One region of the Micromonospora trifolii genome, then DNA from elsewhere that is predicted to be linked to it. Evidence: predicted binding sites of a transcription regulator. Region 1 holds the regulator's gene; the other holds the start of a gene.
The links. Region 1 encodes HspR, which represses chaperone genes until heat shock. Its sites were predicted from a motif close to TTGAGTNNNNNNNACTCAA; they were not measured.
Positions count from the first base shown of each region.

Region 2: lon (endopeptidase La) is a predicted target of HspR. The motif match lies at 13,691-13,709, and genes of this name have one in related genera.

Region 1 covers NZ_CP191526.1:6,175,042-6,190,788, forward strand. Annotated here, with positions in the region: gene ACQRWP_RS28755 (phosphatase PAP2 family protein) at 1-329, shown strand, start outside; gene ACQRWP_RS28760 (hypothetical protein) at 400-1,623, opposite strand; gene ACQRWP_RS28765 (GTPase) at 1,681-3,366, opposite strand; gene ACQRWP_RS28770 (ABC transporter) at 3,363-5,183, opposite strand; gene dnaK (molecular chaperone DnaK) at 5,404-7,281, shown strand; gene grpE (nucleotide exchange factor GrpE) at 7,330-8,088, shown strand; gene dnaJ (molecular chaperone DnaJ) at 8,174-9,355, shown strand; gene ACQRWP_RS28790 (heat shock protein transcriptional repressor HspR) at 9,386-9,826, shown strand; gene ACQRWP_RS28795 (hypothetical protein) at 9,964-10,158, shown strand; gene ACQRWP_RS28800 (hypothetical protein) at 10,253-10,684, opposite strand; gene ACQRWP_RS28805 (GNAT family N-acetyltransferase) at 10,857-11,315, shown strand; gene ACQRWP_RS28810 (cation:proton antiporter) at 11,304-12,518, opposite strand; gene ACQRWP_RS28815 (cation:proton antiporter regulatory subunit) at 12,524-13,024, opposite strand; gene ACQRWP_RS28820 (epoxide hydrolase family protein) at 13,270-14,406, opposite strand; gene ACQRWP_RS28825 (TetR/AcrR family transcriptional regulator) at 14,492-15,136, shown strand; gene clpB (ATP-dependent chaperone ClpB) at 15,222-15,747, shown strand, end outside.
Region 2 covers NZ_CP191526.1:2,195,197-2,210,943, forward strand. Annotated here, with positions in the region: gene ACQRWP_RS10185 (Ig-like domain-containing protein) at 71-1,339, shown strand; gene ACQRWP_RS10190 (SMP-30/gluconolactonase/LRE family protein) at 1,404-2,420, opposite strand; gene ACQRWP_RS10195 (STAS domain-containing protein) at 2,604-2,990, shown strand; gene ACQRWP_RS10200 (FKBP-type peptidyl-prolyl cis-trans isomerase) at 3,070-3,462, opposite strand; gene ACQRWP_RS10205 (hypothetical protein) at 3,682-4,239, opposite strand; gene ACQRWP_RS10210 (TerC/Alx family metal homeostasis membrane protein) at 4,511-5,467, shown strand; gene ACQRWP_RS10215 (helical backbone metal receptor) at 5,522-6,247, opposite strand; gene ACQRWP_RS10220 (hypothetical protein) at 6,301-6,861, opposite strand; gene ACQRWP_RS10225 (DUF6286 domain-containing protein) at 6,858-7,379, opposite strand; gene ACQRWP_RS10230 (Asp23/Gls24 family envelope stress response protein) at 7,381-7,761, opposite strand; gene ACQRWP_RS10235 (hypothetical protein) at 7,758-7,949, opposite strand; gene ACQRWP_RS10240 (hypothetical protein) at 8,114-8,995, shown strand; gene ACQRWP_RS10245 (hypothetical protein) at 9,290-10,582, shown strand; gene ACQRWP_RS10250 (histone-like nucleoid-structuring protein Lsr2) at 10,708-11,055, opposite strand; gene ACQRWP_RS10255 (response regulator) at 11,200-11,823, opposite strand; gene ACQRWP_RS10260 (sensor histidine kinase) at 11,907-12,638, shown strand; gene ACQRWP_RS10265 (manganese catalase family protein) at 12,722-13,591, shown strand; gene lon (endopeptidase La) at 13,733-15,747, shown strand, end outside.

The DNA of each region.
Region 1 (15,747 bases):
TCGGTTCCGTCGCGGCGGGGCTCGCCCTGCTCGCCGTGCTCGGCGCGCCCCGCCAGGTGCTGGCGCTGGCGGTGTCCGGCCTCGTCGGCCTCGTCGTCGCCGTGTCGGTCAGCCACTGGTGGAAGATGTCGATCCACTCGGCGGTGGCCGCCGGCACGCTGGTCATCCTGATGCTGACCTTCGGGACGCGGCTGGTCGTCGCCGCACCGCTGCTGGCGGTGGTCGGCTGGTCCCGGGTACGGCTGAAAGACCACACGGTGGCGCAGGTGCTGACCGGAGGTGCGTTAGGCGCCCTGATCGCCGCGGTGATCTTCGGCCCGCTGCGCTAGCCCGGCCCATGTCCGCTGCGCTAGACCGGCGCAGGGCGGGCGGCGCGGGGCCGCCCACCCTCGGAGGCCGTCAGGCGCCGTCGTCGGCGAGGCGGTGCCGGTTCGCCTCGATCCACGCGTCCAGTGCGGCCGGGTCGTCCGGGTCCACCCCGTCGGCCATCAGCTGCGCCACCGCGGCGGTGGCCGCGCTGCGCCGCTCACCGGTCGAGTAGAGGCGGGCGAACTCCGGCACCATCTCCTCGATCGCCTCGTCGGTGCGCGCCGCCGCCGCCTCGGGCAGCCCGCGCTGGCGCGACGCGTACCGCGCCCAGGCCCGCAGCACCCGGGGCAGCATCGCCGCGTCGTCCATGTCCAGCACGGCCCGGCGGTGCACCCAGTCGAGCAGGAAGAGCCCGGACACGGCAGGGCTCCAGCGCATTGGATCGGCGTCCGGGAAGCTCGCCGAGTGGTCCAGCAGCAGGCTCAGGCAGAAGTGCAGGGAGGCCAGCTCGGGGCCGTCGACGGCGTCCAGCCCGAAGCGGGCGGCCTCCGGCGCGGCGAGGAACCGCCGGACCAGGTCGGTGCGCTCGGCCGCGGAGAGCGGCTCGACCTCCGCCGGCCCGGTCGGGACGGCCGCGGTGGGCAGCATCGCCAGCCGGGCCCCGACCAACGCCCGGTCGGTGGCGAGCGACCCCTCGCCGGGCAACTCGCTCAGGTCGTCGGTGACCGCCAGATGGCGGGCCACCTCGCCCCGGAACCGGGCCGGATCTTCGGTACGGAACCAGGTCAGCTCGTCGTCGGCGCACATCTGCCGGACCTGGTCCAGGATCCGTTCGGCCGGCCCGCCCACGAAGATGTCCTTGGTGATCCCGATGTTGTGGTCCACCAGGGCCACCAGCGCGTGCTCCGAGCCCCCGGACCCGTCGTCGTAGGCGAAGGTCGCGAGGTAGGAGGTCTGGTCGCCGTACACGTCGCCGTACGCCCAGGTGCCGGTGAGGTGCACCCGGCCGAGCTGGGCCGTCCAGGTGGGCGCCTGGCTGCCCGGGCGCACCCGATCGGCGCCCTCGGCGGTCGGAACGAGCGTGGCGAAGACCTGCCGGATGGTGGTCGCCGCCGCGATCCTGCGGCGGGCGGTGGCGGCGAGGAAGCCCGTGACGAACTCCCGTACGGCGGCGTCGCGGTCGGTCTCCGCGATCGCGTAGACACTGCCCAGCAGGGCGCTGCCGAGCATCTCGGCGTCGAGGGCGGACTCCAGCTTGGTCACGTCGCGTGCGGCGTGCAGCACCGCGTCGTAGGGGGTCTGAGGCGTGGCCATGCTCCGACCCTACGCCGCCCGAGGCGTACGCAGAGCGGTAGCGAGCCGTGCGGAGCGTCAGCGGCGCGCGGCGTCCCGCAGCGCGTCGCGTGCCTGCGCGTACGAGCCGAGCACGATCCGTACCGGTGCCAGCACGTACTCGTCGCCCACCCGGGCGACACGCGCCGTCAGCCGCTGGTCGGCGCGGGCCCGGGCGCGCCGGGCGGCCCAGCGCACCACCGGACGGGTCAGCGCCGCCACCAGCAGCCCGGCCAGCAGGCCGCCGAGCAGCAGCACGGTCGGCAGCGGCACCTGGCCGACCATCGGGTTGTCCAGCGCGGGCAGGCCGAGGGCTCGCACCGCGTAGCCGAGCACCAGCCAGCCCAGCCCGACCACTGCGGCGAGGGTGACCAGCCACTGCACACCGCCGACGACCCGCCACCACAGCGGGCGACGGTCGAGGCCGAGGTCGGTGCCGGCGATCGTGCGATCCAGGGCGTCCGGCAGGTCGCCGAGGCGGGACCGGGCGGCGGCGGTCACCGCACCGGGCCAGGCGGCGGGCAGGTCGGCGGCGGCCCGGTCGGCCACCGCGCGGATGGCGAGGCCGAGCGCCGAGCGCTGGGCGGCCGTCGGGTCCGGTACCGAGGTGGCCGCGACCAGGCTCTCCGCCGGGTCGGTCTGGTCGCCGGTCGGGCCGGGCAGATGCAGCCGACGCAGCGGGTCGGGCCGCAACCGCCGCCAGCCCCGGACCACGGGCCAGCCGGTGGCCGCGCCGGCCCGGTGCCGGTACGCCCGCTCCACGGCCTCGGTCACCGCAGGCACCCCGGCCGTCCCGGCCAACGCCCTGTTCAGTCCCTTGACGGCGGTGTCGTCCGGCCCGTCCGCCGGCCGGGCCGAACCGACCAGCTCGTCCAAGCCGGCGACGACAGTGTCGACGTCACCCGCGAGCCGGCGCAACGCGGCCTGCCGCTCGGCGACCGTGCGCTCCAGCGCGTTGCGCAGCCCGACCATCCCGGCCGGATCGATGGCGGTGGTGGCCAGCAGGGGCACCCCGGTCAGCCCGTCCGTGTCGAGCAGCCGACGCAGGTCGTCCAGGACCCGGGGCACCTCGGCCGGGGGCAGCCGGTCGGCCTGGTTGAGCACGACCAGGGTGACCTCGCGGTGCCGGTGGAACTCGCGCAGGTAGCTGTCGTGGATGACCCGGTCGGCGTACTTCTGCGGGTCGACCACCCAGACCACCTGGTCGACCAGGCCGAGGAGGCGGTCCACCTCGAGCCGGTGCGATCGCTGCACCGAGTCGAAGTCGGGCAGGTCGAGCAGGATCAGCCCGTGCAGGGCCGTCTCGTCGTCCGCGTCCAGGGCGCTCTCCCGGACGAAGCGGTGTCGGGGCAGTACGCCGGTCCAGTCGAGCAGATGGTTGGCGCCCTCCAGCGGCCCCCACACGCACGCGTGGGTGACGCCGGTGGTCGGCCGGCGGACCCCGACCGGCGAGAGTTCCAGTTGGGCCAGCGCGTTGAAGAGGCTGGACTTGCCGCTGCCCGTGGCGCCGGCCAGGGCGACCACTGTGTGGTCCCGGGACAGCGCGAGCCGGGTGCCGGCCCGCTCGACCAGGGTGTGCGCGGGCACCAGGTCGGAGTCCGGCAGCAGACCGTCCACGGCGGTCAGGAACCGGCGTACCGCGTCCAGGCGGGCGATCAGCGCGTCGGCGTCGACCCGCTGGTCCCCGCGGAACACCTCGCGGACCCGGCCGGCGATGTTGCTCACCGGGAACCCTCCTCGTCGGCGGCGGACAGGCCGCTGCGGTGCCGGGCCAGCTCGACCCGGCCGGCGGCCCGGCGCAGCCCGTCGCCGGCGTCCTCGGCGGGGCGGGCGTCGGCGGTGCGGCTCAGGAAGCGGTCGGCCTCCGCGTCGAGCAGCGTCCGCACCCGGTCCAGCAGGTCGGCGCGGGCCTTGGCGGCGAGGGTACGCACCGCCTGGTCGCCGAAGATCGCCTGGAGGACGGCCTGCGCGGCGACAGTGGTGCCGGCCCCGGTGGCCAGCTCCAGCCCGGTCGGGATGAACGCGGTGGAGGCGAAGACGGCGATCATCACGGCCAGCCCGGTGGCGTTCACCGCGTACGCGGCGGTGCGGGCCACGAACCGCTTGTCACCGCCCTCGACCCGGACCAGTTCCAGCACTCCGCGCTGCCAGTCCCGGACCATGCGCTCGGCGCGTTCGGGTAGGTCGTCGCTCGGGTGGGCGAGCGCCGGGTCGAGCAGCCCGGCGCCGGCCGGGTGTGCCTTCCACCCGGTGTACGCGGACTCGGCGGCCTCCGAGGCGACCCCGCGCAGCAGCGTCACCAGTTGGGACTCGATGGCGTTGCGCAGCTCGACGGCGGGCGCCGGCCGACCGGTGACGGCGGCCACCACCCGGTCCCGGAGGCGGCCGATCCGTGCCTCCAGCGTGCGGAACAGCTCGCCGGTGCCGACGAACTCCTGCCAGCGGGCGAGCACCTCACCCCGGAGCAGCCGGCCGTCCTGAAGCCCCTGCTCGACGGTGCGCTCGGCACCCCGGTACGCGGCCTGGACCCGTTCGTCCAGCCCGTCGGCGGCGGCGAGCTGCTCATCGGCGGCGTCGGCCAGATCCTCCACGGCGGGGTGGAGGGCGGCCAGCGCCCCGTCGAGGGTCTGGCGGACCACCGCCGCCCGCGCGTCCACGTCGGCGGCCAACCGGGCGAACCAGTCGGCCAGTGGGGCGGTGACTCCCTCGGGCAGCAGCCCCTGACCGTCGACCCAGGTCTCGGGCAACACGAACAGCGGCGCCCGGCCGAGGTCCTGCTCGGCGAGCATCTCGGTCAGGTGCGCGGCGATCTCTTCGGTGGCCTCGGCGGGCACCCGGTCCAGCACCATGGCGATCACCGCGCCCCGCGCCCGGGCACTGCGCAGCAGCTCCCAGGGCACCGCGTCGGCGTACCGGGCGGCGGTGGTGACGAAGAGCCACAGATCGGCGGCGGCCAGCAGTTGGGTGGCGAGCGCCCGGTTGGCGTCGACGACCGAGTCGATGTCGGGTGCGTCGAGGAAGGCCAGCCCGGCGGGCAGGGCCGGGGCGGTGACGAGGTGCAGGGCGCGCGGATCGTCGCTCGGCTCGGTGGTGCGGGTCAGCCCGGGCAGGAGGTCACCCTGCCGGAACCAGGCCGCGTCGGACGGGTTGCAGACCAGCACCGGGGAGCGGGTGGTCGGCCGGAGCACGCCGGCGGCGCTGACCCGGGCCTTGACCAGGCTGTTGACCAGGGTCGACTTACCCGCGCCGGTGGAGCCGCCGACCACCACGAGCAGTGGGGCGTCCAGCCGGGCGAGCCGGGGCAGCAGGTAGTCGTCGAGCTGGTCGGTGAGGGCGGTGGCGGTGTGCCGGGCGGAGCCGGCAGAGGGCAGCGCGAGGGGATACCGGGTCGCGCCGATCGCCTCCCGAAGGCCCGACAGTGCGCCGGGGAGGCTGTCGTCCCCGGTGGTGGCGGGCGGCTCCTCCGCGGCGTCCGGCGGGTCGGTGCGGGCTGCGACGGCGGGCGCACCGGAACGGGTGGCGGGATCGCCGTGCGTCGTCACCGCTAAAGCGTGCCCGACCGATGCAAGGGAAGACAACCGGACGGTAATAACGGCTGGGTTGCGTCGGGTTGACTCAAGTCAACTTGACGATTGGCCAACGCGTGGCACTATTGAGTCAAGTTCACTCAACTTGTGGTGGGGCCCGCTGCGGGCGGTGCTCGCCAGCAGCCCACGGGCGACGCCCGTCACCTGCACAACCTTACGAAGCGAGGAAGCGAAGATGGCACGTGCGGTCGGTATCGACCTCGGCACGACGAACTCCTGCGTCAGCGTTCTCGAGGGCGGTGAGCCCACCGTCATCGCCAACGCTGAGGGGTCGCGGACGACTCCGTCGATCGTCGCGTTCGCCCGCAACGGCGAGGTGCTCGTCGGTGAGGTCGCCAAGCGCCAAGCGGTGACCAACCCGGATCGGACGATCCGGTCGGTCAAGCGCGAGGTCGGCACGAACTGGTCCGTTGACATCGACGGCAAGAAGTACACCCCGCAGGAGATCTCGGCCCGGACGCTGATGAAGCTCAAGCGGGACGCCGAGGCGTACCTGGGCGAGCAGATCACCGACGCGGTGATCACCGTTCCGGCCTACTTCAACGACAGCCAGCGCCAGGCCACCAAGGAGGCCGGTGAGATCGCCGGCTTCAACGTGCTGCGGATCGTCAACGAGCCGACCGCGGCCGCCCTGGCGTACGGGCTGGACAAGGGCTCCAAGGAGCAGACCGTCCTGGTCTTCGACCTCGGCGGCGGCACCTTCGACGTGTCGCTGCTGGAACTGGCCGAGGGCGTCGTCGAGGTCAAGTCGACCAGCGGTGACAACCAGCTCGGTGGCGACGACTGGGACCAGCGGATCATCGACCACCTGGTCAAGACGTTCCGCGGTGAGCACGGCATTGATCTGTCTCAGGACAAGATGGCCCTCCAGCGGCTCCGTGAGGCCGCCGAGAAGGCCAAGATCGAGCTTTCCGCCGCCACCACCACCAACATCAACCTGCCGTACATCACCGCCGGCGCGGCCGGCCCGCTGCACCTCGACGTGACGCTCAGCCGCGCCGAGTTCCAGCGGATGACGCAGGACCTGCTGGACCGTTGCAAGGGCCCGTTCGAGCAGGCCGTGAAGGACGCCGGGATCAAGATCTCCGACGTCGAGCACGTCATCCTGGTCGGCGGTTCGACTCGGATGCCCGCCGTGACCGACCTGGTCAAGCAGCTCACCGGTCGCGACCCCAACAAGGGTGTCAACCCGGACGAGGTGGTCGCCGTCGGCGCCGCCCTCCAGGCCGGTGTGCTCAAGGGTGAGGTCAAGGACGTCCTGCTGCTCGACGTGACCCCGCTGAGCCTGGGCATCGAGACCAAGGGCGGCATCTTCACCAAGCTGATCGAGCGCAACACCACCATCCCGACCAAGCGCTCCGAGGTCTTCACCACGGCGGACGACAACCAGCCGTCGGTGCTGATCCAGGTGTTCCAGGGTGAGCGGGAGATCGCGGCGTACAACAAGAAGCTCGGCACCTTCGAGCTGACCGGCCTCCCGCCGGCGCCGCGCGGCGTGCCGCAGATCGAGGTCGCCTTCGACATCGACGCCAACGGCATCGTCAACGTGCACGCCAAGGACCTGGGCACCGGCAAGGAACAGAAGATGACGATCACCGGCGGCTCCTCGCTGCCGAAGGACGACATCGAGCGGATGCGCCGGGACGCCGAGGAGCACGCGGAGGAGGACAAGCGCCGCCGCGACGACGCCGAGACCCGCAACGTGGCCGAGGCGCTCCAGTGGCAGACCGAGAAGTTCCTCGCCGAGAGCGGCGACAAGCTGCCCGGTGAGAACCGCGAGCAGCTCAACGAGGCGCTCGGCGAGCTGCGTGGCGCCCTCGGCGGTCAGGACATCGAGAAGATCAAGTCGGCGCACGAGAAGCTGGCGCAGGTCTCCCAGCAGGCCGGTTCGCTGCTCTACTCGCAGCAGGCCGAGCAGGGTCAGCAGCCCGGTGGGGAGCCCGGCCCGGGTGCGACCGGCGCGACCGGTGCGACCGGCGCGACCGGCGCGCAGGCCGGCGGCCCCGACGACGTGGTCGACGCGGAAATCGTGGACGAGGACGGCAAGAAGTGACCGTCGGCCTCCGACACGTTTCCACCGCGAAGGGGATGAGGTAGCCGCATGACGCAGAAGCCACGAGCCGCCGACCCGGGCGACACCGGGTCGACGCCGGGTGGCTCCGCGACCACGGAGCCGACCACCGGCGACGGGGAGCGGGTCGTCATCCGCAACAAGCGCAAGCTCGTCGACACCGCCGAGCCGGAGGGGACCGCCACCGACGCGGAGACCGGTGTGCCGGCCGAGGGTCTGGTCGAGGACGCCGAGGTCGTGGTCGACGAGATCGAGGTCGAGGTCAACTCCACCGACGGGCCGGAACCATCCGGTCCGCCGGTGGTGGACGCCCCGGCGCAGCCGGTGGACGGCGGCGGCACGGGCACCTCGCTCGGCGCCGAGCTGGAGGCGCTCCGGGCCGAGCTCGACGAGCGGACCAGGGACCTGCAGCGGGTGTCGGCGGAGTACGCCAACTACCGCAAGCGGGTTGACCGTGACCGCAGCCTCGTGCAGGAGCAGGCGACCGGCTCGGTGCTGGCCGCGTTGCTGCCGATCCTTGACGACCTGGACCGGGCCCGGGAACACGGCGACCTGGTCGGGCCGTTCGGCACGGTGGCGGAACAGCTCACCACCGCGCTGGGCAAGTTCGGCCTGAACGCCTTCGGCGAGCAGGGCGACCCGTTCGACCCGACCCGGCACGAGGCGGTCGCGCACCAGACCTCGGCCGACGTCAGCGAGCCGACCTGCGTACAGGTCATGCGACGCGGCTACCAGCTTGGTGAGCGGCTGCTGCGCCCCGCGCTGGTCGCGGTCGCGGATCCGGAATAGTGCCAGACAGTGACCGGGCCGTCCCGTCCACCGCGCGGCGGTGGGCGGGACGGCCGGGCCACCGGGGTCGGAAGGAGGTGGACCGGTGAGTTCGAAGGACTGGATCGAGAAGGACTTCTACGCCGTGCTCGGCGTGGACAAGGCCGCCTCCGCGGATGACATCAAGAAGGCGTACCGCAAGGTGGCCCGGGAGTCGCACCCGGACCACAACCCGGGCGACCCGAAGGCCGAGGAGCGGTTCAAGGCCGCGTCCGAGGCGTACAACGTGCTGTCGGACAGCGGCCGCCGCCGCGAGTACGACGAAATGCGTTCGCTCTTCGGCTCGGGCGCGTTTCGGCGCAACGCCCGGGGTGGGGGTCAGCCGGGCGGCATGCCGTTCGACGTCTCCGACATGTTCGGCGGCGGCGGAGGCGGCGATCGTCGCTTCGGCGGCGCCGGCTTCCAGGACCTGTTCAGCTCGATCTTCAGTGGCGGTCAGGCCGGTGGGCAGGCCGCGCCCCGCGGTCCGGCCCGTGGTCGGGACGTGGAGACCGAGGTGGCGCTGGACTTCGGCGACGCGGTGCGCGGAGTGACGCTTCCCCTGACGCTGCGCGCGCCGGGGGTCTGCGACACCTGCCATGGCAACGGGGCCAAGCCCGGCACCCAGCCGCGTACCTGCCCGGTCTGTCATGGTGCCGGCGTGACCACCCGCAACCAGGGGTCGTTCAGCTTCTCCGAGCCGTGCCGCAACTGCCAGGGCGTCGGCACTGTGGTCGAGGAGAAGTGCCCGGAGTGCCAGGGCAGCGGCGGTGTCACCAAGACCCGCACCATGAACGTGCGCTTTCCGGCCGGCGTGGCCGACGGTCAACGCATCCGGCTGGCCGGGCGTGGCGAGCCGGGCGAGCGCGGCGGCCCGGCTGGCGACCTCTTCGTGCACGTCAAGGTTCGGCCGGACGAGCTGTTTGGGCGTACCGGGGACGACCTGACGCTGACCGTGCCGGTCACCTTCGCGGAGGCAGTGCTCGGCACGGACCTGCGGGTGCCCACGCTCGACGGTGCGATGACCCTGCGGGTGCCGCCGGGGACGCCGAGCGGGCGGGTGCTGCGGGCCCGTGGCAAGGGTGTGGTCCGCCGCGACGGGCAGGCCGGTGACCTGCTGGTCACGCTGGACGTGGTGGTGCCGGCCCGGTTGTCGGACGAGGCGCGCACGGCGCTGGAGTCGTTCGCCGAGCAGACCCCGCCGGCGGCCCGGGAACATCTCGACGCACGGGTGCGTCGAGTCAGTTAGTCCGGTGGAATGGACGCGGAGGTGAGCGGGATGTCGGGCGAGTTCCTCGGTTCGGGCGACCCTGCCTACGAGGCCAAGGTGCTGATGATCTCGGTAGCGGCACGGATGGCGGGAATGCATCCACAGACCCTGCGCCAGTACGACCGACTGGGGCTGGTGCAGCCCGGCCGGGCCGCTGGTGGCGGGCGTCGCTACAGCGTCCGCGACGTGGTGCTGCTGCGTGAGGTGCAGCGGCTCAGTCAGGACGACGGGATCAACCTGGCCGGCGTCAAGCGGATCATCGGGCTGGAGCGGCTGCTGGAGCAGGCGCAGCAGCGGGTGGCCCGGCTGGAGGCGGAGCTGGACGCCGCGTACCGCCGGGTGGCGGAGCTGGAGTCGCTGGCCCGCTTCCCGGGCCGGGATCTGGTGCCGACCAACCGCACGTCCACCGCCCTGGTGGTGTGGCGCCCCCGCCGCACGCCCGATCGCTGAGCTGCCGCTCACCCGGATCTGTCTTCTCGGCCCGGACCGCGCTGGATTCCCCGGCGCGGTCCGGGCCGCTTCGGTTAGCCTGTCGATAAGGGTCCAATCGGCTTAATCCGGACCTACCGGCATGGCGAGGGGGAGCGATGGCGGAACCGGCGAAGAAGGTGGCCCAACAGACCGAGGACCGGTTGGAGAACCTGGCCGAGACCGTCCGCAAGAAGTTCGACAAGGTGACCGAGGGGACCTACCGGGACCGGATCATCGCGGGCCGGTTCGCCGAAGATGGCGACCGCGCCGGCGAACGGGGCCGAGCCGAGACGGAACGCAAGCAGGACTGACCGGTAACCGACGTGCGGGCCGGGACCCACGGGGGGTCCCGGCCCGTTCGCCGGGGTCCCGGCCCGTTCGTCGTAACTGAGTGCGGGTTGGGCCTCAGCCGAGGCGGCGGTTTTCGCGGACCAGGCCGCCCTCGCACCAGTCCCGGTAGACGAAGAGGTCCGGTCGGGCCAACAGTACCCGGCCGTTGTGCGCCCAGATCTTCATCAGCTCGTCGCCGTCACGCTCGGCCTGTTCGACGAGCTTGCGGAAGCGGCGCTTGGGGTGGGCGCGAAAGTTCGTCCGGATGCCGTCGGCTGCGTAGATGTAGAGGCAGTGCAGCGCGAACCGCCGGGCCGGGCAGGTTGGATCCATTGCTAACTCGAAGAGTGTCAACACCAGCCGGTCGCCGGAGACCAGCAGGTCCCAGTCGGGTGGCATCGAGGCCAACGGCACCGAATCGGGCTTGTACGCCCAAGCTCGCAACTCCGCCGGAGTCGGATCGACGGGGTTGGCGAAGCCGTGGAACGTCGACTCCTGCACGCTCACCGGCCAACCTTCCGCTCTCGCCCGCGTTTGGCAACGCTGCCTGCGGACCCTGGCTGCTGGGGCGAAACGGTAACCCGCCGTCGGGTGCTGCGGTAGTACCCGCGAGGAGCAATTCCGCAACCGTTGGCACGGACGGGTCCATTGCATCGACAGCGCAGCCGATGATGCTCCTATGACAATCCACGTTAGACGGTTACAGCGGGGCGCCGAGGCCGAGTTCGTCATGGGGCTGGAGTGGCTTTTCGCCCCTCCCGGCAGCCGTCCCGTGGATTGGGACCGCGACCGCGCCGTCGAGCGGACCGCGCAATTGCTCGCCCACGAAGACGTCGCACTCTTCGAGGCGCGAGCGGACGAGGATCAGTTGGTCGGCGTGGCCAGCGTCTACGTGGACATCCTCTCGGTGCGCTTCGGCCGCCGGGCTTCGATCGAGGATCTCGCTGTGCACCCCGAGTGGCGCTCCCGGGGTGTCGGCTCCAGCCTCCTGGCGGCGGCCAGGGCGTGGGCGTACGAGCAAAGTGCCGACTACGTCTTCCTGGAGTCCGGCCTCGCCCGAACCGAGGCGCACCGCTTCTACCTCCGTGAGGGTGCGACCCACGCCGCCGCGGCGTTCAGGTGGAGCTCAGTGCAGTGAGTCGACGATCGGGGTCGGCTCCCGCCGCTGGGCCGCCGCGCGGTTGCGCAGCCACCGCTTGAACCACGGGAAGTCGGGCAGCCGAGCGAGGATCGGCCCGGTCACCACGGTGATCAGGACGTACGTCGCGGCCAGCGCCGCCAACCGCGGCTCGACGCTCCCGGCGGCCACCGCGAGCCCGGCGATGACGATGGAGAACTCACCTCGGGGTACGAGTGCCAGGCCGGTCCGCCATCGACCGGGTTCCGCGATGCCGACCCGGCGGGCCGCGAGGTAGCCGGTGAGCGTCTTCGTCGCCATGGTGACCACGGCCAGGGCGAGCGCCGGAAGCAGCACCGGCGGAATGTCCTGCGGGTCGGTGGTCAGGCCGAAGAAGACGAAGAACACCGCGGCGAACAGGTCGCGCAGGGGCGAGAGCAACTCGGTGGCGTGGTGCGCCACCGGGCCGGAGAGGGCGATGCCGACCAGGAACGCGCCGACCGCCGCCGACACCTTGAGCGACGCGGCGATGCCCGCGATCAGCAACGTCAGACCGAGTACGCCGAGCAGCAGCGCCTCCGGGTCCTTCGCCGACAGGGCGGACGAGATCAGGTGGCCGTACCGGATGGCGACCACCAGCACGATCAGCACCGTGCCCACCGCGACGGTGAGCGCGATCCCGCCGCCGAGCAGGCCGGTGCCGGCCAGTACGGCGGTGACGAGCGGCAGGTAGAGAGCCATCGCCAGGTCCTCGATGACCAGCACCGAGAGGATCACCGGGGTTTCCCGGTTACCGAGCCGGCCCAGGTCGGCGAGGACCTTGGCGATCACCCCGGAGGAGGAGACCCAGGTGATGCCGCCGAGTACCAGGGCGGCGACCCAGTCCCAGCCGAGCAGCAGGGCAAACCCCGCGCCGGGTAGCGCGTTGAGGACGCCGTCGATCAGCCCTGCCGGTGCCGCCGAGCGCAGGTTGCCGACGAGTTCGTTGGCCGAGTACTCCAGGCCGAGCATCACCAGCAGAAGGATCACGCCGATCTCGGCGCCGACTGCGAAGAACTCCTCGCTGGCGTCCAGCGGCAGCAGCCCGCCGTGCCCGAACGCGAGCCCGGCGAGCAGGTAGAGAGGGATGGGAGAGAGGCCGAAGCGCCGGCTGAGCCGGCTGAGGAGCCCGAGCAGCAGCAGCAGCGCACCGACTTCGATGAGCAGCGTGGTGAAATCGTGCATCCGCCTCAGCCGTCCGGGTCACTGTCGGCGAGGATGGCGGAAACGCCGTCGAGACCTCTACGGGTCCCGACAACGACCACCACGTCGCCGGCCGCGAAGCGGAAGGAGGGGAGTGGCGAAACGATCACTTCGCCTTCACGCAGTACAGCCACGATGGAGGCGCTGGTGCGGGTACGCGCCTTGGTGTCGCCGAGCTTCCGGTTGACGTACGGGGAGCCGGCCGTGATGGCGATCTGCTCGGTGAGCAGACCGGCGGCCTGCTCCCGGAGCCCGGAGAGCTGGCCGAGCATCAGCGACGCGCCGAGGATGTCGGCCAGAGCCTCGGCCTCGTCGTCGGTCAGCGGAATGTCCGCCTGGCAGGCGTCGGGATCGTCGGGATCGTAGAGGACGAGATCACGGCGGCCATTGCGGTGGGAAACGACGCCCAGGCGGCGTCCGGACTCCGTCACCAGATCGTGACGTACCCCGATCCCGGGTAAGGCGGTCTGCTCGACACGTACTCGCACCCTCCAAGGCTACCGCTTTGTGAACAGAGCGCAGATCTTGGAGGGACAGCGCCCCTCGGGCCGGCCCCGGCGCAGCCCAACGGAGGTGATCCACTCGAGTTCATTGAAGTCGGGCTATCCGGCGTGGCGGAACACCCCGACTTCCTGAAAGTCGAGTGGATCAACCGGGCCGGGGGGCCGGGTCGGGTCGGACGCGCGGGCGCCCGCGCCGGCAGCGCGGGCGCGGGCACCTGGGCACGACGTGGTCAGCGGAGGCTGGCGAAGAACTCGCGGATGTCGGCGACCAGCACCTCGGTGGCCTGGTGGGCCGCGTAGTGGCCGCCGACGTCACCCCGACCGTCGACGTCGGTCTCGTACGCCGTCCACCGGACGATGTTCGCGTGGTCCCGCTCGGCGAAGCGGCGGATGGACTGGAAGTCGCCGGGGAACATGGCCAGCGCGGTCGGAGCGGTGGTCGGCTCGGTCGGCGGCTCGCCGGCGTGCGCGTCCTCCCAGTAGAGCCGGATCGCCGAGGCGGCCGTGCCGGTGAACCAGTAGAGCGCCACGTTGGCCAGGATGAAGTCGGCGTCCAGGCTCTCGTCGAAGAGCTGGGCGTTCCAGGCGAGCAGCCCCACCGGCGAGTCGGCCAGCGCGAACGCCAGGGTCTGCGGCTGCTGACTGTGCACCTGGTTGAAGGAGAACTTGTTCTCGTAGAACCACTGGAGGTGCCCGAGCGCCGCCTGGTCCGCCTCGGAGAGCCCGGCGAACTCGGCCGGGTCGCCGGAGGGGAACGAGAAGAGCTGGGTGACGTGTACGCCGAGCACCCGCTCCGGAGCGACCCGGCCCAGTTCCGGCGCGATCATCGAGCCGGCGTCGTTGCCGATCGCGCCGTAACTGTCGTACCCCAGGCGGTTCATCAGCTCGGCCCAGGCGCGGGCGGTGCGGAACCGGTTCCAGCCGGCGCCGCGGGTAGGGCCGGAGAAACCGAAGCCCGGCAGCGACGGGATGACCACGTGGAAGGCCGGCGCGTCCGGTTCGGTCGGCTCGGTGAGCGGGGCGATCACGTCGAGGTACTCCAGCACCGAGCCGGGCCAGCCGTGGGTGAGCACCAGCGCGGTGGCGTCCGGCCGGGACGACCGGACGTGCAGGAAGTGGATCTGCTCGCCGTCGATCTCGGTGACGAACTGCGGGTGAGCGTTCAGGCGGGCCTCGACGGCTCGCCAGTCGAACTCGCCCCGCCACCGGTCGACGAGGGTGCGCACCCGGTCGATGCTCATCCCGTACGAGTCGCCCGCGCCGGGCAGGTCGGCGGGCCAGAGGGTGCGGTCCAGCCGGGCGGCCAGGTCGTCGAGGGCGGTCTGCGGGATCTCGACGCGGAACGGGCGGATCGCGGTGTCGCTCATGGCGGAACTCCTTCGGAACGGAATGTTTCGTTCTGCAATCACCATAGCAGAGCGGAACGATCCGTTCCACTGTTAGGCTGAGGGCATGTCAACGACTTCCGGCAAAACGCTGGGCGGTCGCCGCGCCCAGGCCGCCCGCAACGACGAGGTCATCCTCGAAGCCGCCCGCGCCGTCTTCCTCGACGACCCGAAGGCCCCGATCGCCGCCGTCGCCGAACGCGCGGGTGTCGGGATCAGCGCCCTCTATCGGCGGTACGCGGGCAAGGAGGACCTGCTGCGCCAGCTCTGCCACGACGGGCTGCGCCGGTACGTCGCGGAGGCCGAGACCGCCCTCGCCGAGCCGGACGACTGGGCCGCGTTCACCGGCTTCCTGGCCCGGGTGGTCGACGCCGACGTGCACTCGCTCACCGTCCATCTGGCCGGCACGTTCACCCCGACCGAGGAGATGGGTCGGGACGCGATGCGCGCCGGCGAGTTGGCCACCGCACTGGTCGACCGGGCCCGCGCCAGCGGGCGGCTGCGCCCCGACGCGGTCGTACACGATCTGGGGTTGTTGTTGGAGGCGTGCGCCGCGGTCCGCGTACCCGATCAGGAGCGGACGCGCCAACTGCGCCGCCGGCAGCTCGCGGTCCTGCTGGCCGGCCTGTCGTCGGTGCCGGACGCGGACCCGCTGCCCGGCCCGCCCCCGGCGGCCGGCGAGTTCGACTGGCGGTGGCGGCGCCGGGAGTGATGGCCGTCACGCGCTAAGGTTGAGCGGAATACGCTCAACTCTGGTTGTGTCCAATCCAATGGACAACGCCGATCCGGGGGAGCCCATGAACACCGAAAGACTCACCACCAAGAGCCGCGAGACCATCACGGGCGCTGTCGCGCTGGCCAACCAGCGTGGTCACGCCACCGTGGAACCCTGGCACCTGCTCCTGTCACTCCTGGACACCGACGGCTCGACGGCCACCGGTCTGCTGCGCGCCGTCGGGGCCGACCCGACCGAGCTGCGCAAGACCGCCCAGCGTGCGGTCGACAACCTGCCGGCCGCACGCGGCTCCAGCATCGCCGAGCCGACGTTGGCTCGGGAGTTCGTCAACGCCATCGGCGCCGCCGAGCAGATCGCCCGACCGCTGGGCGACGAGTACACCTCCACCGAGCACCTGCTCGCCGGCCTGGCCCGGGTGGGCGGGGCGGTGTCCGGCGCGCTGAAGACCGCCGGTGCCACCGAGGAGGCCCTGGTCGCCGCCTTCCCGACAGTTCGCGGTGGGGACCGTCGGGTCACCACCGCCGACCCGGAGCAGACCTACCAGGCCCTGACCAAGTACGGCGTCGACCTCACCGCCAGCGCCCGGG
Region 2 (15,747 bases), 3.2 Mb from region 1:
AATGCCGCGAATGGTCCCCTCAAGCGAGCAAGAATGTGGCGGAGGGAAGTCGAATACGGGGGGACTGAACATGACGTCTAGGCGGCGATTGACGCTGTTGGCGGTAACCATCGCAGCCGCACCACTCGTCCTGGGTGCGTGCACCGCCGACCGGGGTTCGGCGACCGGCTCGGCCAAGAAGCACGCCGCCCCACCGGAGCTCGCTGTGACGCCGGGGGACAAGACCCGGGACGTCCCGGTCAGCGCCGAGGTGGGCACCGTGGTCAAGGGCGGGCGGGTCACCGGAGTACGCCTCATCGACGACAAGGGCAAGCAGGTCAACGCCGAGCCGCGCGAGGACGGCTCCGGCTGGGTGCCGAGCGCCCCGCTGCAACCACGACGGACCTACACCGCCGAGGTGACCGCGACGGGGGACTCCGGTGCCACCACCACCCGTACCACCACGTTCACGACGATGGCCAAATCGACCAAACCGCAGATCACCAGCACCCTCTATTTCAACGGCAATCGGACGTACGGCACGGCGATGCCGGTAACTGTGGCGTTCGACCCAGGAATTCCGAAAGAGGCCAGAGCAGATGTCCAGAGACGGTTGTTCGTAAAGACCAATCCACCGCAACCGGGTGCCTGGTCATGGCTTGAGGACGGAAGTCAGGTCTATTACCGGGCCCCCGATTTCTGGAAGCCGGGGACCACCATCAGTGTCCGGGCCGGGCTGGAGGGTCTGCCGATCGGAAAGAAACTGGTCGGCGACGCCGAGCGGACCGCGACCTCCAAGATCGGACGGCAGGTCTCGCTGGAGATCGACAACGCCACCAAGCAGATGACAGTGCTGCGCGACGGCAAGCAGGTCCGCCGGATCCCGGTGAGCCTGGGTAAGTCGAGCACGCCGAGTTCCAGCGGCAAGATGGTGATCATGGAGAAGCACGAGCGGGTCACCTTCGACACCCGGGGCGAGCCGGACGGTGGCTACGTGGTCGACGTCGACGACGCCCAGCGCTACACCTGGGGTGGCGAGTTCATCCACTCCGCCCCCTGGTCGGAGGGGGACCAGGGCAACACCAACGTCTCGCACGGTTGCGCGAACGTCTCCGCCACCGCGGCCGACTGGTTGATGGGGGTGACGCAGGTTGGTGACCTGGTCACCGTCAAGGGCACCGAGGTGGAGCTACAGCCGGGCAACGGCTGGACCGCGTGGAACGTGAGCTGGGACGAGTTCGCCCGGGGCAGCGCCCTGCCGGTGCCGCCCGGGCTCAAGCCCGCGCCGGTCGCCCCGGCGCACCCGGGCGCGGTGGCCGGCGGATCGCCCGCACCGGCGCCCTCGGTCAGCGGCCGCTGAGACACCACCTGCGGCAGGACAGGGCCGGCCCGCCACGACGGCGGACCGGCCCTGTCGCCGCCCATCACCCCAGGGGTACGCGGGCCACCCCGGACCCGGTCAGGCTGCCCAGCCAGAGGTGGTCGCCGTGCTGGCGTACCCCGGTGATCATCGAGTAGTGCCCGTTCGGTCCGTGCAGCGTCCGGCGGACCGTTCCCGCGTCGTCGACCAACGCGACCAGCCCGTAGCGGCGTGGCTGCGGCTGCATCGCGTCGGGCAGCAGGGCGGCGATCTGGCGCAGCCGTGGATGGGGCAGCAGCCGTTCGGCGATCGGCACCCGGGGGCTGGGCAGCGCGATCCAGTACGTACCGTCGCCCACCGAGGTGAGATTGTCCGGGTACGCGGGCAGGTCGGCGAGGACCCGCACGCCGCCGCTCAGCTCGACCCGCAGCAGGCGGTGGGTGCTGGTCTCCACGAGCATCAGCGCCGACTCGTCCGGGGTCAGCGCGATCCCGTTGGGGAAGTACAGCCCGTCGGTCACCACCTCTGTGCGGCCGCTGCCCGGATGGTGGGCCAGCACCCGACCGTTGGGGCGGTGCTCCAGCAGGTCCCGCTTCCAGTGCGAGACCGGAAACCGGTCGGAGCTGTCGGTGAAGTAGATGGTGCCGTCACGGCCCACCGTCGCGTTGTTGGCCAGGTGCACCGGGGGTGCCGTTCCGGTCAGTTCGCGTACCGCGCCGTCGGGCGTGACCCGCAGCAACCCGCGGTACGCGTCGCAGACCACCAGGGCCTCGCCGGACGGGTCCAGCTCGATGCCGAGCGGACGGCCCCCGGTCTCGGCCAACAGTTGGGGCGGGGTGCCGGCCGGCGCGTCGACCGGCCACCACCAGAGCCGACCGTCCTCGTCGCCACTGATCACCCGCCCGGCGCCGTCGACCAGCACGTCCTCGGGGCCGACGGCGCCCGCGGGGAGGGGTAGCAACTCGGCCTCGTCGAGCCGGCGGTCAGTGGGGGCCCATGCCCCGGCCAGCGCCGGAGGGCGGGTCGCCGGCTCGCGGACGGGGCGGATCAGCCGGGGCGGCCGGGGCCGGGGGATCAGCATCGACCTATTCTCCACCCGAATGCCGGCCGACCCCCGGGTTCTGAGCCCGCGCGGCGCGCCGCCCGGCCCCCCTGACTCCACCCCGAGAGGGAGGCGGGGTACCTCGGGGTATGCCCCTGGGCGTACCCGGAATCACTCCGTGGAGGGGCGAAAGTGTCGGTGGTGGCGGCTAGATTTCTGGACATGGAAGAGCACAGCGACCGGCTGGACGTGCAGGTCAGCGTGGGTGACCGGATGGTCCTCGTGCGGGTGGCCGGCGAGGTCGACATCGCCACGGTGGCCGCGTTCCGGTCGGCGCTGTGGTCCGCGCCGGCCCGCCCGGTGCTTCAACTGGAGTTGTCCGGGCTGCGGCTGCTCTCCGCCGCTGGCGTTCGCACGCTGCTCGCGGCGCATCTGCGCGTGCGGGCCTGCGGTGGCGAGCTGGTCCTGGTCGACCCGAGCCCGGTGGTGGCGCGGGTGCTGCGCGTCAGTGGGCTGCACCGCGTGATGCCGATTCTGGAGCTGGCCTCGCCAGTCGAGGCCGCGCGTCGCCCGGTGGTCGCGACCACGGACCTGCAACTGGCCGCCTGACGCTGGTCGACGAGGTGGGCCGCCTCCGTCGCACCCGGGCGCGGGGCCGCCGACGTGGGCCGGCGACCCCGACAATCGGTCAGCTAACGCCGAGCAGGTCGACGACGAAGACCAGCGTCTCGCCCGGCTTGATGACGCCGCCGGCACCCCGGTCGCCGTACCCCAGGTGCGGCGGGATGATCAGGCGGCGGCGACCGCCGACGCGCATGCCGGCGACGCCCTGGTCCCAGCCGGCGATGACCTGACCGCCGCCGAGCGGAAAGTCGAACGCCTCGCCCCGGTTCCACGACGAGTCGAACTCGCCGCCGGTGGAGTGCGACACGCCGACGTAGTGCACGCTGACCAACTGGCCCGGCTCGGCCTGCGGGCCGTCGCCCACGGTGATGTCCTCGATCACGAGGTCGGCCGGCGGTGCACCCTCGATCGGACCAACCTCGGGCTTGCCCGACTGGGCGCCTGCTGCCTGGGTCATGCGGGGATCTCCTGCCGTGTTGGGTGATGTGTCCGGTCACCGTCGATCCTGCCGGATCACCCCTCACCGATGTGCGGCGGACCCGCAACCTGCTCCGCAGCCCCACACGCTGGTCGTGCGCCGACGGTCCCGATGGCGCTCCGGGCCCGGACGGTGGAACGACGCCATGGCGGGCGTCACCGGTGCTGGTGACGCCTGCGCCGAGGGGGTGCGCGGTGCTCACCGCAGCCAGGGCGTCCGCCGGACGATCGGCAGCCTCGCCCACACCCGGCCCAGGCCCCAGGTGTCGCCGGCGTTGACCAGGGCCAGGACCGCCAGCACCGCCGCGTAGATCAGGTGGTCGTCCATGAAGGGGTTGTTCTCCGGAGGCAGGACGGCGGCCCACATCATGACCAGCAGCAGCCCACCGGCCACGGCGGCGACCCGCATGCCGATGCCGAGCAGCAGCGCTACACCGATCCCGGCCAGGCCGGCCATGAAGAGCCAGTCCGCCCAGGCGGCACCGGCGATTCCGGCGTAGAGATCCTTGAACGGGCCGGTCACGCCGAAGGCCAGAAATCCCTTGGTGGGGCTACCCCCGTTGATCCAGGCGTTCTTCGACTCGGTGGCCATCCCGAGGCCGAACATCTTGTCGATGAAGGCCCAGAGGAAGATCCAGCCGAGTGCCAGCCGGGTGCCGGCCAGGATGTACCTGACGGCCCGTTCGTGAGCGGTGCCGGCCTTCGCAGCGGTGTTCTCGGCGGTGACCCGCTCGATCGTCGCGATCATGGTCCCCACGTCCCTTCTCAGCTTCGCACCGCGCTTCCCGGTGGCATCTCCAGTGGACGCCCACGGCGTTCTCGGCGGCAGGGCCGACAGACCGCAACCGCTCGGGACGTTCGACCCCCTTCGGTTCCGGCGGCGCCGCTCGCCGCCCCCACTGGTAGCTGTCAGATCGTCGTCGTGGGGCCCGACCCGACTTTGTTGGACCGTCCGATACCGGGTGGGGCGTTCACCTAGGCTCGGAAAGGGCCGGCCGGCCCTGGTGACGGGCGGTGCACCGTGGTCGATGCGGAGGGCGTCGGTGGCTGAGGCGACGGTCGCGGTTCCGCTGTGGGCGTGGGCGGCGGTCGGCGCGGTGATCGCGGTGCTGCTCGCCGTGGACGTGCTCCTGCACCGGGACAACCACGTCATCGAGCTCCGCGAGGCGCTGCTGTGGAGCGCCGTCTGGATCGGCGCGGGTCTGCTGTTCGGGCTGGTCGTCTGGTGGGGCCTCGGCGGTGACCCGGCCATCGCGTACTTCTCCGGCTACCTGCTGGAGAAGGCGCTCTCGGTGGACAACGTGTTCGTCTTCGCGCTGCTCTTCGGCTACTTCCAGGTGCCGCCGGGCTACCAGCACAAGGTGCTGTTCTGGGGTGTCGTGGGGGCGCTCGTCTTCCGGCTGCTGTTCATCTTCGCCGGCGCCGAGCTGCTGGACCGGCTCGCCTGGGCCGGGTTCGTGCTGGGCGCGTTCCTGATCTGGACCGGCTGGCGGTTGGCCGTACGCGGGAAGCCGGACGTCGACCCGGAACGCAACGTCGTGGTCCGGCTGTTCCGGCGGCTGGTGCCCACCGACGCCCGCTATCACGGCGACCGGTTCACCGCCCGGGTGGCCGACCGGCGGGTGGCGACGTTGCTGCTGGTGGCGCTCGTCGCCATCGAGGCCACCGATGTGGTCTTCGCCATCGACTCGGTGGCGGCGATCCTCGCCATCACCACCAACACCTTCCTGGTCTGGACGGCCACCGCGTTCGCCGTCCTGGGGCTGCGCAGCCTCTACTTCTGCCTCGCCGGCCTGCTGCGGCACTTCGGCTACCTGCGGTACGGGCTCGCGCTGCTACTGGCGTTCGCCGGGCTGAAGCTGATCCTCGCCGAGACGCCGGTCGGCAAGCTGCCGGTCTGGTTGACCCTGGCCGTGGTGCTGCTGACCCTGGCGGTGTCCATCGGCGCCAGCACCCTGGCCGCCCGCCGCCGAACCGACGGCTGAGCCGCTGGCCGGGGCCGCCAGGCCGCGTCCGGATCCGCCGGGCGGCGGCCGGGGTCAGCCGACCAGCACCGGCCGGGACAGCTGGTCGGCGAGCAGCGCGGGCGCCTCGGCCAGGGACGGGCCGTACCAGGTGAGGTGCCGCCCGGAGAGCAGGGCGCACGGTACGCCGCGGAACGCCTCCGGCCCGTCGTCGGCGGTGAACCGGTACGGCTCGTCGGGCAGCACCACCAGGTCGGGCTCTCGTTCGCGTAGTTCGCTGAGGGTCGGGCGGGGATAGCGTTCGGGGTGCTCGTCGTAGGTGTTCAGCACGCCGAGGCGGCGCAGCACGTCACCGGCGAACGTGTCGCCGCCGAGCACCACCCACGGCCGACGCCAGACCGGCACCACCGCGCGGCGGGTCGTCGTGAGCCGGGGTGGCGTGGCCCACGCCCGCCGGGCGGCCCCCAGCCAGGCCGGCTCGGTCGGCGCGCCCAGTTCGGTCAGCAGGTCGCCCAGCTCGGTCAACGCGCCGGGAACGGTCCGCGGATAGGTGACCCGCACCGGTACGCCGGCCGCCCGCAGCGCGTCCGCGTCGGCCCGGCGGTTCTCCTCCACGTTCAGCAGCACCAGGTCCGGCCGCAGCGCGCGCACCCGGTCCAGATCGGGGTACTTGCTGCCGCCGACCCGGGCCACGTCGAGCCCGATCGGGTGGCTGCACCAGTCGGTGGCTCCGACCAGCGCTCCCGGCAGGGTCAGCGCCACCGCCTCGGTCAGGGACGGCACCAGCGACACCACCCGCACCCGCGTACCTCCGTTCGCCCGACACCGATCATGCCCCTCGGGTCGTCGGCGGGTCAGGGGTGGCCGGGCTCGATGCGGGCGGTCACGTCGAGGTGCGCGGGCTGGCAGTCGGTCGTCGCCGCGAATCGGCGGACCGCGGCGCGAACGTGCTCGCGTACGCCGGCGGCCGGCGCGTCGGCGGTGAGGTCCACCCGGATCCACACGTCGGGGTGCGGTGGCGCGCCGGTGAGCACCACCCGGGCCCGGCGTACCCCGGGGTTGCCGGTCAGGTCGCGCACCAGCGCGTCGGCGAGAACGTCGGTGGCCAGCCGGGTTCGGCCCGGCCGGCGTCCGGGGTGGCTCAGGGTGCCGCGCAGCGTGCCGTCCGGGCCCCGCAGCTCCCGGGTCAGCAGGCGTTGCCCGGCCAGCGCGATCAGCGCTCCGGCGACGGCCGCGGCCAGGGTGCTCCACGGCGCGGCCAGTCGCCACCGGTCGACCAGCTCGGCGCTGAGCAGCGCCGCCGCCGGGTCAGCGCCGGGCAACGTGCCGAGGCTGGCCGTCAACGCCGCCGCGCCGCCCGCCACCAGCAGCAGCGCGATGATGGTCCACAGCAGTCGGTGCCCGGCGTTGGTCACGCCGGCCGTCGCCGAGGTAGCAGCCGGACGTCGATCCGGGCGGGGCGGGGCGCGGTGAGGTGCCGCAACTCCTGGTGCACGGCGAACTCGATCTCCGCCCGGGCCGCCGGGTCACCGGTCGCGCGCACCCGGGGGCGCCACTGGCCGCCGCGCCGTCGGACCCGGACCCGGGCGCGGCGGACGCCCGGCACCGCGCTCGCGGCGTCAGCGAGGCGCCGTTCCACACAGCGCCGGTGCAGGTACCAGCCGTCGCGCTCGTCGGCGCGCAGGCGGACCGGCGTCCAGCGGCGCAGCTGGGCGGCGAGGATGGCCAGGCCCAGCAGGAGAGCCCCGCCGGCCACGGCCCGGACGGTGGGGTCGCGCCAGCGGGTGCCGCTCAGCGCGTCGATCCAGCCGGTGGTGTCGAGCGGCGTCGGTCGGTGCAGGGCGAGCAGCAACGCCTGCACGGCCGCCGCCGCGCCGCCGAGAAGCAGGGCGGTGGCCAGCAGCAACGAGGCGACCCGGTTGGCGGTGCGCATCTCAGCCGTCCTCCGCTGTGGCGGTGCCGGCGCCGGCGGAGTCGACGCCGGGGACGAGCAGGTCGTCCACGGTGACGGTCACCACCGCCACGCTGAGCCCGGTCTGGGCGGCCACCCGGTCGGTGACCACCGCCCGGACCGTTTCGGCGATCGTCGGCACGCTGTGCCCGTACCAGGTGATGAGGTGCAGGTCGAGTGCGACGGACCGGTCGTCCAGGCGAACCGCCGCCGGGCGGACGACGGACACGCCCGGCACGAGGCTGGCCGCCTGCACCGCGATCCGCGCGACGTCCGCCGTGTCACCCGGGCGGCGCTCCGGACCGGTCGTCCCGGCGGCCAGTCCGGTGCTGGGGTTCGTCCCCGCGGACGGGCGGGTGGTCATCGACGCCGCCGAGCGTCGGCGCGGCGGTCGCCGAGACCGGTCACCGCGAGGTCGCCGTCGAGCACCCGGACGACCAACCAGCCGAGCAGGCCAGCGAGCACGGCGAGGGCGGCCACGCCGACGCCGGCGAGCGCCCAGACCGCCACGGCGAGGAACCCGGCGAGGAAGCCGAACTGCTGTCGCGACATGGTCACCTCCGGGCCGGTCCGGTACCGGCGGTCGCTGGATACACCCGGCGGCCATCCCTGGAACGTCGGCGCTGCTGTGATCCCGGTCACATCAGAAGTCGGTGGCCCATGATCGACCACCTAGACTCGTCCCGGCTCGACCGACCGGCGGATGGATCAGGCAGATGACGAGCACCGGGAGCAACGACCGCGGCTGGCTGCGGGCGATGCCCGCCGAGGCGGGGCGCGACGCGCTGCTCAGCCGCGCCGGTCACCGGGTCCTGTCGGCACGCCGGCTCAGTGACCTGGTCCAGGGCCGCCCACCCGGTGTCACCGGCAGCCAGTGGACCTCGGCGAGCCGCACCAGCTTCGACTTCGTGGTCTACGCCGCCGACACCGGCCACCCGGTCGTCGCCGTGGAGATCGGCCCGGTGCCGTCCGCCGGCTCGGCGGAGCAGCGGGTGGAGCGACTCAAGGACGCGGTGAGCGCAGCCGTCGACCTGCCCGTGCTGCGGATCGGCTCGCCGACGCTGAGCGCCGCAGAGCACGGCCGTCGTCTGGTCGAATACGTGATCGACGCGCGCACCTACGCGGCGGGCGGCGCCGGGACCACCGCCGCCGGGACCGAACCGGCGCCGGTGGGCTTCCGGGACATCCTGGGCCGGTTGCCGGGCGGGCGTACCGGGGCGGTCAACGACCTCGGCGCGCTGACCCGCGCGGCAGCGGTCGAGGCGTACGTGTCCGGGCAGGTGGCCGACCCGATCGTGCGAGGACTGCACGTCCGCTGGGTGGACGGGCCGGCGCAGGGGTGGAGTTGGGTGCAGGTACGCCCCGATGCGTGCCTCATCGAGCAGGTCTCGGTGACCGAACACCGTTTCTCCTGCGGCATCGACGCGGCCCGGCTGGCCGAGGATCTCGCCGCCGTCGCCGTGGGGGAACGACTGCGGGACAACGCCGTCGCCGACCTGCCGTCGCGCGCCGAGTGGACCGCGCAGATCGCCGCGCTGAGCCAGCGCCGCCACGAACTGGTCGGCGGCTTCGCGTTCGACCACCTCTGCGCCGACTGACCAGGCCCGTTTCACCTGCTGATCCCTGCTCCGCACCGGCTCCGTGTCGGGTCGCGGCAATTTCCTGTGCGTCTGTTGAACCTTCCCGGCCGCCGCCCCGTACTCCTGCGCGAATGAACAGGATCTCCCCATCCGCGTCCACCGGGCGCGGGAGACGGTGCGGAAAGGGCATCGTCGGCCATCGACGCATTACCGGGTAGGTCACGGTGGGTCGCCACCGCGGCGTGCCAACTCACATCCGTCGGTCCGCCGAGGGCAGAAATCCACTACCGGATCGAGAAGGAGAGCAATTCGATGCGCAGGTCCACTCGGGCGCGCCGGCCTTCCGGCAACGCGCGGAGCAAGCGTCTGCTGGCAGTTGTCGGCACGCTCGCGGTCTTCGGCGGAGTTGTCGCCGTGACTCAGATTTCGTCGGCCCAGGACCGGCGGACAAATAAGCCACGTCCGGCTTCCGGGCAGTGCGTGGAGCCGAGCCCGGGCGCGACCGCGCCCACTGGCGACGGCTCGACCAGCCGGACCTGGCAGAACGGTCGGTGGGTGCGTAATCACTGGGGTGACGGACAGCAGTCGGTCCCCGAGTGCGAGGACGGCAAGGACGGCACGGTGGGCACCGGCACGGCCATCGCCTGTCCGGATGTGGCGGCCAAACTGCCGCAGGTGCCGAACCGGGCGCGGGCCGAGGTGGACCGCAATCTCGCCCAGTTGCAGACCCAGATCGCCGAGGCGGACCGCCGACTCGCCGCCGAGGGCAACAAGGGTGAGGCGTTCATCCGCAGCGCGATCCTCCAGCCGTTGGCCGGCAAGCGCCGCGCCGTGCTGGACCGGATCACGACCGCCATCGACCGGGCCGGACCCCGGCCGCAGGGCCTCGCGCAGCTCGCCGAGTGCCAGGTGCAGCCCACCGGCGGCACGGGCGGCAACAACGGTGGCGGCACCACGCCAACCACCACCCCCGGTGGCGGCAACAACGGCGGCGGCAACAACGGCGGCGGCGGCAACAACGGTGGCGGGAACAACGGCGGTGGCACCGAGCCCGGCGCCGGGCTCGGCGTGCTCGCCAACGACTGCGACGAGAGCCAGCTCCAGCCGCACGACGGTTTCCAGAACGGCAACCGCTGCGTGAGCACCGAGTTCGGTGAGGTCGGCGCGGCGGCCAACAACCCGTCGCTGCTGATCACCCAGTTCCCCGAGCAGGTCGGCCAGAACCAGCCCTTCACCCTGCGGGTCAGCACCCGCAACCTGGTCCGGGACCGCTTCCTGGCCGCCGGTCAGGGTGGCTACTACGTGGAGAGCTCGCTCCTCAACGACCAGGGCCTGGTCCGCGGCCACTTCCACACCGCCTGCCGGATGCTGGACAGCCTGACCGCTCCGCCGGAGCCGCAGGAGGTGCCCGCGTTCTTCGTCGCGACCGAGGACGGTCGCGGCGGCGCCCAGCCCGACGAGGTGACGATCCAGATTCCGGGCCTGCCGGAGTCCGGTACCGCCCAGTGCTCCGTCTGGGCCGGTGACGGCTCGCACCGCCTGCCGATGATGGAGCGGGCCAACCAGACCCCCGCCTTCGACTCGGTGCGCATCGACGTCAACTGAGCTGACGTACAACGGCGGCCGGCCACCCGGGGCGACAACCCGGGGTGGCCGGCCGCCGCGTCGCTTCGGGTACCCGGACAAACGACGGGGCCCCGCCGTTTCCGGCGGGGCCCCGTCGAGTCGCGTCAGCGGCTCTTGTACGCCTCGACGACCTCAACCGGGATCCGGCCGCGCTCGGAAATCTTGTAGCCGTTCTTGACGGCCCATTCCCGGATGGCCCGGTTCTGCTCCCGATCCATTCCCGCGCCGGCGGGTCGCCCCGGCCGCCGGACTGAACGGGCGCTCTCCACCGGGCCGCGCCCGATCCGCCGACCCGCATTGATGTACGGATCGAGCGCCTTGCGCAGGACGCCGGCATTCTCGTCGGAGACATCGATCGTGTAGGCCACGCCGTCGAGACTGAACTCAACCGTCCGGTCGGCCTTCCCACCGTCGAGGTCGTCGGTCAGGACCGTGATTACTTTTCTCGCCATTGCCGATTACTCCCTGTGTGCGGCGGGATGTGTCCAAAGTCTGACCTATCACCCCGGTAATCCGCAACAATATGCCTTCCATTCATTCGGCGCGTCGCGATTCCGTTACCGAGCAAAACCGTGAATCGGTTCGGTGGCGAGGCTTCATTCCGCGAGGATGCCGCTGTGACCGGCGATGGCAGCCGCCTCGGCCCGGTTCGAGACCCGCAACTTGCGCAGCAACGCGGCGGTCATCCGTTTCACCGTCCGTTCGGAGACGTGCAGTTCTTCGGCGATGTCGACGGTGCTGCGGCCGACGGCGATCGCCCGCAGCAGGCGCCGTTCCTCGCCGTCCAGGTCGACGGGCGTGGAGCGCGTGGGCCGCAGCACGGCGCGCAGCAGTTCGGCCGGCAGCACCGCCCAGCCGTCGAGGATGGCCAGTAGCGGGGGCAGCAGTTCCTCCGGTTCGCTGGTCTTGGGCAGGAACCCCTCCGCGCCGGCCCGCAGCGCCTCCACCGCTGGCCCGGGGTCGGTGGAACCGGACATCGCGACCACCCGTACCCGTGGGGTGGTCCGCCGGATCGCGGCCACCGCCCGGATGCCGCCGGGCGGCGGCATGTGCAGGTCGACCAGGGCCAGGTCGGGGCAGTAGTTGCTGACCAGGGCCGCCGCCGAGGCGGCGTCGCCGGTCGAGGCAACCACCTCGGCGCGGCCGTTTGTGGTGATCGGAAGCAGCAACTCCAGGCCGCGGACGAAAAGGGGGTGATCGTCCACGACGACGAGTCGCAAGGTGGAGGCTCCCGGCATGTCTGCGCCGTTCCCCAGCGGGTACCGATCATGCGGGTTCGCACCCAACGAGAGGAGTCGGGTGGATGCGCGTACGGCACGGTTTGCGGGACCTGCTGCGAGGGTTGCGCCCCATTGAGCCGACACCCGGCGAGAGGCCACCGACGGCGGCGGATTCGGAGTTGCTCCTGCGGGTGTTGTGCCACGAGTTCCGGACGCCGATCAGCACCCTGACCTCGCTGACCCGCGCGCTGGCCGACGAGCGTCGCGAGCTGACCGGGGACGACCGGCGGGCGCTCAGTGAGCTGGCCCGCGACCAGGCCGCCCACCTCCAGAGTTTGCTGCGCGACGCGACCGCCGGCACCGGCGTGCTGACGCCGACTCCGCAGCCGGAGCCGGCCGTCGCGCTGTCGGGCATCCTGCGGGAGGCCGCCGCGCTGGTGCCGGTCGGCCGTCGGCGGGCGCGGGCCACCCGGCGGGCGGCCTCCTGCCCGGTGCCGGCCGGACGAACCCGACAGGTACTGGTCAACCTGGTGCAGAACGCGTTGCGGCACGGGCCGCCGGACGGGCAGGTCGGGCTCTACGCCACCCTGCGTGGCCCCAGCCTGAGCATCCTGGTCACCGACGAGGGTCGGGTCGACGATTCGCTGCTGGTCGCGCTGCGGCGTCCGGCGCCGGCCGTCGGGATGTCCGGTCTGGGCCTGTGGATCGCGCGACAGCTCCTCGCGACGGACGGGGGAGCGCTGCGGGCGCACCGGCTACGGCCCCGTGGAGTGGCGCTGGAGGTGTTGCTGCCGATGGCTCGCCCGGTGCGCTGACCCGGGCGGGACACCGGTTGGCCCGCTCGGGTCATCGGGGCGGGAACGGCCTCGCTACCTATTTCCGGTACCGAGGAGGTTGGATGTTCAGCCACGTCAAGGATCTGCAGTTCGAGGCCAAGCCGGACGGCCCGGACGCGGCGTTCGCCCGCCGTTTGCAGGAGGTGTTGGGCGGCAAGTGGGGCGAGATGACGGTCGCCAACCAGTATCTCTTCCAGGGTTGGAACTGCCGACTGCCCGGCAAGTACAAGGACCTGCTGCTCGACGTCGGCACCGAGGAGATGGGCCACGTCGAGATGATCGTCACGATGATCACCCGGCTGTTGGACAATGCGCCGCTGTCGCTGACCGAGGGGATCGCGGAGGACCCCGGAGGTGCCGCGACCTACGCCGGTGAGAACCCGGCGCACTTCATCCACGGCGGTGGTGGGGCCCTGCCCACCGACTCCAACGGGGTGCCCTGGAACGGCGCGTTCATCACCGCCAGCGGCAACCTGTTGGCCGATTTCCAGCTCAACGTCACCGCCGAGGCGCAGGGTCGGCTCCAGGTCGCCCGGTTGTTCCACATGACCGACGACCCGGGCGTCAAGCAGATGCTGCGCTTCCTGCTGGCCCGCGACACGATGCACCAGAACATGTGGCTGGCGGCGATCGAGCAGCTCAAGGAGGACGGGCTGGAGGAGATGCCGGTGCCGGAGGCGTTCCCGGACTCGGGTGAGTTCACCGAGGAGTACGGCTACACCTACCTGGGTTTCTCCTCTGGCACCGACGCCGCCCAGGGGCGCTGGGCGTCCGGGCCCTCGCCGGACGGCAAGGGTGAGTTCCGGTACGACGACAACCCGCGGGCGAACGCGCCGGAACCGGTGCTGCCTCCGGGTGACCCTCGGTTGTACGGCACCAACCCGGGGGTGGCCGGCTCGGTGGTGAACACGGTGAAGAGCAAGCTCACCTGAGGTGCCTCGTCGGGTCGCCCGCCGGTCCCGGGCGACCCGACGGACCGGGCGGAAGAGTGGTCTGGGTCACAGGCCGGAACAAGGGGAACGCTTTGTTACTTGAGTGAGACACGCTCAACTCAACGCGATAGCAGGTGTTCGATGGCAACTCTTCCGGTACTTCCCCTGACCGACGCCGTGCTGCTGCCCGGCATGGTCATCCCGGTGACCCTCGACCCCACCACCCAGGCCGCGATCGACGCGGCGCGTGCGACCGGCGACCGCAAGCTGCTGGCCGTGCCGCGCATCGACGGCGAGTACGGCCCGGTGGGCGTGGTCGCCACCATCGAGAAGGTCGGCCGGCTGCCCGAGGGTGAGCCCGCCGCCGTCATCCGTGGCCTGTCCCGGGCCCGGATCGGCTCCGGCGTGCCCGGGCCCGGCGCCGCCCTCTGGGTCGAGGCGACCGAACTCGACGAACCCGCCTACGCCGGTCGGGCCCGGGAACTCGCCCGCGAGTACCGCGCCCTGGTGACCTCCGTGCTCCAGCAGCGGGGCGCCTGGCAGGTCATCGACGCGGTGGAGCGGATGACCGACCTCTCCGAGTTGGCCGACTCGGCCGGTTACGCGCCCTGGCTGACGCTGGAGCAGAAGAACGAGCTGCTCGCCGCACCGGACGTCACCGCCCGGCTGGAGCTGCTGGTCGGCTGGGTGAAGGACTACCTGGCCGAGCAGGAGGTCACCGAGCAGATCAACAGTGACGTCCGCGAGGGGCTGGAGAAGTCCCAGCGCGAGTTCCTGCTGCGCCAGCAGTTGGCCGCGATCCGCAAGGAACTGGGCGAGGACGAGCCGGACGGCTCCGCCGACTACCGGTCCCGGGTCGAGTCCGCCGAGCTGCCTGACAAGGTACGCGAGGCGGCCATGCGCGAGGTCGGCAAGCTGGAGCGGGCCAGCGACGCCTCCCCGGAGGCGGGCTGGATCCGTACCTGGCTGGACACCGTGCTCGAGATGCCGTGGGGCACGCGTACCGAGGACAACACCGACCTGGCCGCCGCCCGGGCGGTGCTCGACGCCGACCACGCCGGCCTGGCCGACGTGAAGGACCGCATCCTGGAGTACCTGGCGGTGCGCAACCGGCGTGCCGAGCGCAACCTCGGTGTGGTCGGCGGTCGCGGCTCCGGCGCGGTGCTCGCCCTCGCCGGTCCTCCCGGGGTGGGTAAGACCAGCCTCGGCGAGTCCGTGGCGCGGGCGCTCGGGCGTAACTTCGTCCGGGTCTCGCTCGGCGGCGTCCGCGACGAGGCGGAGATCCGCGGGCACCGGCGCACCTACGTGGGGGCGCTGCCCGGCCGGATCGTCCGCGCGTTGCGCGAGGCCGGTTCGATGAACCCGGTCGTGCTCCTCGACGAGGTGGACAAGCTGGCCGCCGGCTACGCCGGTGATCCGGCCGCCGCCCTGCTGGAGGTGCTCGACCCGGCCCAGAACCACACCTTCCGGGATCACTACCTGGAGGTCGACCTCGACCTGTCCGACGTGCTCTTCCTGGCCACCGCCAACGTGGTGGAGTCCATCCCCGGCCCCCTGCTGGACCGGATGGAGCTGGTCACCCTGGACGGGTACACCGAGGACGAGAAGGTCGCCATCGCCCGCGACCACCTGCTGCCCCGGCAGCGGGAGCGGGCCGGGCTGACCGTCGACGAGGTCAGCGTCGCCGACGAGGCTCTCGCGCTGATCGCGGGGGAGTACACCCGGGAGGCCGGCGTCCGGCAGCTCGAGCGGGCCCTGGCCAAGATCCTGCGCAAGGTGGCGGTGACGTTGGCGACGGACCCGACGCCGGCACGCGTGGGCACCGACAACCTCACCGGCTACCTGGGTCGGCCGAAGTTCACCCCGGAATCGGCCGAGCGCACCGCCGTGCCCGGCGTGGCCACCGGCCTGGCCGTCACGGGCGCCGGTGGGGACGTGCTCTTCATCGAGGCGACCAGCATGGAGGGCGAGCCGGGGCTGACCCTGACCGGCCAGCTCGGTGACGTGATGAAGGAGTCGGCGCAGATCGCGCTCTCCTACCTGCGCTCCAACGGGCGGCGGTTCGGCATCGACCCGAACGCCCTGGCGGGACGCCGGATCCACGTCCACTTCCCGGCGGGCGCGGTGCCCAAGGACGGTCCGAGCGCCGGCATCAC